Sulfolobus islandicus Y.N.15.51: one gene and its partner. The main gene of each other region encodes a partner of the protein of the gene in region 2 in a complex. Links are inferred from orthologs where the notes say so. Each region holds a gene or a part of one and is shown on either strand. Other genes may lie near its edges.

The links.
Region 1: YN1551_RS07090 (region 2) and YN1551_RS04520 share a complex: the UniProt entries of both Methanocaldococcus jannaschii proteins name them as parts of the RNA polymerase complex. The link is inferred for Sulfolobus islandicus Y.N.15.51 from one-to-one orthologs.

What each region holds. Positions count from the first base shown.
Region 1 is NC_012623.1:837,415-840,503, forward strand. What follows is about bases 90-2,842. They hold YN1551_RS04520 (DNA-directed RNA polymerase subunit H), read right to left. Parts: upstream 1,717-2,842; coding sequence 1,462-1,716; downstream 90-1,461. Other genes in these bases: YN1551_RS04515 (DNA-directed RNA polymerase subunit B), read right to left, coding at 90-1,465; infB (translation initiation factor IF-2), read left to right, coding at 2,100-2,842. In the rest of the region: more of YN1551_RS04515, read right to left, coding at 1-89; more of infB, read left to right, coding at 2,843-3,089. UniProt on the Methanocaldococcus jannaschii protein: DNA-dependent RNA polymerase (RNAP) catalyzes the transcription of DNA into RNA using the four ribonucleoside triphosphates as substrates.
Region 2 is NC_012623.1:1,270,594-1,273,843, forward strand. The notes cover bases 234-3,147. They hold YN1551_RS07090 (DNA-directed RNA polymerase subunit F), read right to left. Parts: upstream 1,905-3,147; coding sequence 1,563-1,904; downstream 234-1,562. Other genes in these bases: YN1551_RS07075 (HemK2/MTQ2 family protein methyltransferase), read right to left, coding at 234-290; YN1551_RS07080 (16S ribosomal RNA methyltransferase A), read right to left, coding at 242-847; YN1551_RS07085 (DUF655 domain-containing protein), read right to left, coding at 895-1,521; YN1551_RS07095 (50S ribosomal protein L21e), read right to left, coding at 1,912-2,217; YN1551_RS07105 (hypothetical protein), read right to left, coding at 2,461-3,147. Also shown: more of YN1551_RS07075, read right to left, coding at 1-233; more of YN1551_RS07105, read right to left, coding at 3,148-3,250. UniProt on the Methanocaldococcus jannaschii protein: DNA-dependent RNA polymerase (RNAP) catalyzes the transcription of DNA into RNA using the four ribonucleoside triphosphates as substrates. This subunit is less well bound than the others.

The DNA of each region.
Region 1 (3,089 bases), 430 kb from region 2 along the record:
CCACAATCCTCTCATTTATTCCTACTGCAATTTGAGCCATTAACGCTAAATTCTTAACTAGTCCACTATTTGGACCTTCTGGTGTTTCAAAGGGACACATCCTACCCCATTGCGTACCATGTAAGTCTCTAGCCTCGAAATTAGGTTGACCCCTTGCTAATGAGGATATTACTCTCCTCAGATGGCTTAACATAGAAAGCCAGTTAGTTCTATCAAGTAATTGACTAACTCCAGTTCTTCCCCCAACCCAGTTCCCAGTAGCTAATGCGTGCCTTATTCTTTCTGTTACGATATCTGGTCTAACTAATGCTTTTAAAGCTAGCTTCCTACCTCTTACCTTAGATTTTTCTAATTGGTACGTTAAATCTTTTACGAAAGCTTTGAAAGCTACTCTAAATAATGACGCGAATAAATCTCCGGCTAATCTTAATCTTTTATTAGCGTAATGATCTTTATCATCAGGTTCCCTTCTACCTAGATATAGTTCAATAACTTTTGATATAGCATAAGCTAAATAATATGCTTTCTTTCTTCTATCGTCTGCCGAAGTTCCTAAATGAGGTAGGAAGTATTTATCAATTATTTGTTGCGCTTTTTCTATCCTATTCTCTCTCTTTTGACCTATTGCTACTCTACTACCTATAAAATCTAGCGCATCATCAACATTAGCTATAGAACTTGCTTGTTCTAAAGAGGGAAATAATTCGTTCTGAATCTCAGGATCTAATGATACTGCGTATACTATGTCCCTGTCAGTTAATATACCAAGTGCTCTCATTAGAATAACAAACGGAATTTTACCTGGAACTGCTGGAAATGATACGTGAAATGTGCCATCTTTTAGTCTTTCTATCGTAACAGGTACTCTGTAGCCTGCGGTACTCGAGATAATTTTCGCTGTATGCGTGATATTTGATCCCGTCTTTCCTGTATCTACAAGAACTCTATTTGGAGCTAAATCTTCTTGAGTTACTATAACCCTTTCGGACCCATTTACTATGAAGTAACCTCCAGGGTCTTTAGGATCCTCACCTATCTCAATTAGCTTATCTAGAGTATACTGTGATATTGGATCTATTGCTGATTTAAGCATTATAGGTAAGTCTCCTATATAAACCTCCTCTGGTTCTGCTTCAATATTGTTTTCAACTGGAATCATTGTAAGCCATAGTGGAGCAGCATAAGTCAAGTTCCTTAATCTAGCCTCCATTGGACTGATCTCCCTTTCTCCCCTATCTGATTCCCTAACTCTTGGTTTTCCTATTCTTATCTTGCCTAATCTAACTTTCAAACCTGGAATTTCTGTCGGTATTTCTCCTTGCTCATCAATGATCTCTTGAAGCTTGTTTCTAACAAAGTCATTGTATGAATCCAGATGTTGTCTAACTAAGCCCTTGGATTTAAAGTAGGCTTCGATAACTTTCCATTTTTCATCAATGCTTAAATTAGATGACAACTCATTCACCCACTAATTACATACCTATACGAGACAACTTCTCCATATAATTGACTCTTCCTTATAATTCTAATTATATCCCCTGGTTTCGCATTTATACTTCTAGCAACGGGATCTGAGGCCCTTATCCAAGGCAATTGTTCTGGCCTAATTCCTAATTCTTTTAGAATTTTATACGCTTCATCGATACTAAGTACCTCATGCTTAGGTACAAGATAATGAATTCTTGGATCAATTTTCCTATTAGATGATCCTCTCATTATTAACCATTATTCACATACTACATTTGGTTAATAAGAGTTTTACTCTGACTTACTTAATAGGCTATATAATATTCAATGCGCTAGCTTTTAAGTACTTTGTAATTTTATTCATAAATACATATATAAAACTTAAATCCAGTTTTAGAATCATTTATTCCTAATCTACAAGAAATTACTTAAATCTTAATAGTATTGAAGCGACCTATTGGTTAAAATATTCATCCACAATATATTAATTATTTTTAAATATATAGAAGTAAGTTTTACATTAATATCTAAACTATAGGCATAAACAATACTATTAAAAGAAAATTCTGTCTTCCACGCAATTTCATGGCAAACTAATTTATTCTAATAATGCATTAAGGTCATATAGGTGAATGAAAATTAGTAACTCTGAGAAAAAGCTTAGGCAACCAATAGTAGTAGTATTAGGCCATGTAGATCACGGAAAAACTACATTACTTGATAAAATAAGGGGCACAACAGTGGTTAAAAAGGAACCTGGAGAAATGACACAAGAGGTAGGAGCTAGTTTTGTTCCGAGTTATATAATTGAAAAATTAGCAGAACCTCTTAAAAAGGTAATACCTATAAAACTCCAGATACCAGGATTATTATTTATTGATACACCCGGTCATGAGTATTTTTCGAACTTGAGAAGAAGAGGTGGAAGCGTAGCGGATATTGCAATCCTAGTTGTTGATATAACTGAAGGTCTACAGAAGCAATCAATAGAGTCAATACAAATACTAAGAGAAAGAAAAGTTCCATTTCTCATAGCTGCTAATAAAATAGATAAAATACCAGGGTGGAAATCAACTAATGACATACCGTTTTTAGCGTCAATCGAGAAACAACGAAACGATGTTAAAGTTTATTTAGACAACTTAGTCTATAATTTAGTTTCTCAACTGGCAAACTTAGGCTTTAGCGCTGAACGTTATGATAGAATAAAGGATTTCACTAAAACAGTAGCAATAGTTCCCGTTTCTGCGAAGACTGGTGAAGGCATTGCAGACCTTTTAGCATTACTTGCTGGACTAACCCAAAGGTACTTAGAGACTAGATTAAAGTTTGCAGAGGGCCCGGCAAAGGGAGTTATATTAGAAGTAAAAGAAGATCCTGGGTTAGGACATACCATAGATGTTATAATTTACGATGGAGTTCTTAAGAAAAATGATACTATAATATTAGGAGGTATTAACGGCATTATTATAACTAAAGTTAGGGGAATATTTGTACCTAGACCATTACAAGATATGAAATTAAGCAAATATGATTTAACGCCGATAGATGAAGTATATGCGGCAGCTGGAGTGAAGATATCTGCACCTAATTTAGAGGAAGCCTTAGCTGGATCGCCACTT
Region 2 (3,250 bases):
CAATTAAGAACACCTAAATAATTTGGACTTTTATACAAATTATTAACTTTTAAGGAACATAATGTAGATGTCGTCGCATATGGATTTATATCTACAAACATTACCTTTCCTCCCATTATCAGAGACCATATTCCTAAAATCCCAGAACCAGATCCCATATCTAAGACCTTTTCCCCTTTACCTACCTTTAGTAGGTTAAGTAGAATATCGGTATCATCAGAAGGTTCATACGTCTGATCATTTAAACATAACTTAAATCCACGGAATTCAACAATTCTAACACTTGCCAAGGTTTAAATTCCCTCACCTTCAAATTATTATCTGAACTAAGCCCACACAACTTAGAAGCATTTTTTAAAGTTTTATTCCTATATCTACTAATACATGAAATTAAACTATCAACATCGTCATTATATTCTCTTACCCTATTAAAAACTGTAATAATTGAATAGACTTTTGGACGAGGACTGAAACATCTTGGTGGAATTATGTCTTTAGTCTGTATATCAAACACATAATTAAGCAAAAAAGAAATATATGTAGGATCATTAAGAATCTTATCCACAAAATCCTTTTGCAAAATCAGTATAAGCTTACTTATATTGTCAAGTTTAACTACCTCCTTGAAAAAATCTGAAGTTATCTGGTAAGGTAGAGAAGAAACTAATTGACCCCTTAGTATTGGCAAATATCTTGCATCTGCTATTACAAGATTATAATTTTTCAAATAGTCTGTCATTTTCTCATCTAATTCAATACAAATATCCGGTTCTAAAAATTTAGTAATATTTCCTTTTCCACATCCAATCTCTAAAATAGGTCTGATTCCAGTATCCACGTATGAAATAAACTTTTCTATAAAACTCTTATCAATAAGAAAAACTTGTGAAAGCCTTACTTTAGCTTTTCAATATAACCCACGTAAATGAATTGCTGTTCTAATCTTTTATTTTCATCTGATACAAGAGGATATACAAACAGATAGTATTTCTCTCCACCTTGCATCTCCTTTATTATCCTCTCTACTAGTATTGAAGCCACATCCTTAATGCCTATACGCGTCTCTATATCTTTAAAACTCTCAAAGGGTTTTTTCTTTCTTTCCTCCAGAATTATTCTTAAAGTCTTTTTACCAATGTTTGGCAATAACTCCAACGCATGAAGCTTTAACGTTAATGGCTCAGCCTTGTTAAAAATCTCCACGAAGACTTTTTCTTTCTCTAAAACTATTTTATGCAAGATCTTAGGCAAATTATCTTTAGATACTGATGTAAGATCCTCGTAAGAAATATGAGCATCTACCTTAACACTGGAATTTGAGTCCAATTCAATCTTATCCTCGGGAAAGAAATCCAAATTATAAGATAGGGGAGTGAGTTCAAGCAATAAGAAGTAATCCTCACCTACAGCTTGAATAAGAGGCCTATCCCTGTGAAACTTATGCCTATCTAATGGATTACCTTCCCTCATATAATCTAAAACATACACTACTCGCTCCTTTACTACCCTTTTTCTTTGCAATTCTACTTCCCTAAGTAGTAATAGATTCTAAAAGTAAAAACTCAACTCTTAATGTATTTCCTAATTATATCAATTATTTTTTGTATGTCCTCAGAAGTATATGTCCTATTACTGTCCATTATCAAAATACTCCTTACCTCGTCAGGTGTAATAGGGCAAATACTAGCTAAAACCGCTCTAACATCTTCCCTACTTATGATACTGCTTAACTCTTCAACAACCTTCTGTGCGGACTCAGCATCGCATTTCTCTACACTATTTAAATAATCATAAGTCCTTTGTAATAAATTAGATGAACTCCCAGATTTAATTACATCACTTAGTAATTTTTTTGCCACTGAGTAAGGAATATAGTGCTCCTCAACTATGTATACAGATGACAAATACTAATCACCCACTAGAACTAAAAGAAACCAAATGTTCAGGCCTAACAATTATTACCTTTTCCTTATCGCCCAATGTGACCGAAACTAAATATGCCCTACCTCTTTTTCCAATAATTTTCCCTACTTTACCTTGATACCGTCTATGAGGCATACCGGAATGTACTGATGGGTTTATCTTTATTACGACCTTATCTCCTTCCTTATATTCAACCATTAGTCTGCTTAGAGATGGAACTGCACCCCTCTCTCTAGGACTCTTTCTTAATAAACTCCTTGATCTAGTTCGATAACCCCTCGAATGTTTAACCATAATATTCCCTCTTACTCATTATATGCCACATAATTAAGATTTTTGTTGGAAAAACATATAAGGTAAAACTGAACTCAGTATAATAGATTGCGGGGGTGCCCGAGCCTGGTCAAAGGGGGCGGACTTAAGACCCCCAAGTAAGAGATCCGCTGGCGAAGGCCTGCACGGGTTCGAATCCCGTCCCCCGCATAATAACTCTATTCGTTCAATTTTTGGAAAAAGAGGAAATTAATACTACAAAAATTAACACGAGATCTCATAATTTGACAAGTAATTCGTGGCCTCTTGTAGTAAATAACCCTTTAACTCGTTGGGACTCCAATCTGGATTTACAAGTGGTAAAACGCCATTCAGATAATCCCTTACCATTTGCTCATACATTGTCTTCTGATTCCTAGTTAAACCGGGATAAGCTTCAATGCAGTTATTTATCGTAGATAAAACCTCATTATACACGTTTTTTAATTCCATAGCCCTCTCCTCAACTTGCCTATAACCATTTTCATAAGACACTTCAGACCAATCAATGGCAAGTGCAGCCAACTCAGCAATGGCTATTGGAAAAACTGCAGAAATCCCAGCAATAGTCTTTTTCTCCTTATTAATGGCATCTATTATCATGTTAAATCCCTCGCTTATATTCAGCTCCTTAGTGTAATTTGCGATACCAGCTTTAGTGAAATCAGTGGGAGACTTAACAACGTCCAAAAAGACGAATTCAACTGGATATTGCAAATTATTACCAAGTGGCACATTAATAGTTATTGTCGAGAAGGATTTGATTAGTCCCACTAATCCAAATTCTGAACAATATGTCGCACAGAAGTGTCTACTGAACACTGGAGCACCAATATCAATATCATTAAACTTGAAATCGAGATTAAACGGTTGAAATACAGTTCCTACTGCAATTCTTGTACAATACTCACTAGGCATGATTTGGTTACAATTATTTAAGACCACATCTATTGGACCATTAACCGTAACTGCAGGATAATTTGATAAACCTACCCCACTAGCTACTTGCTTAAAT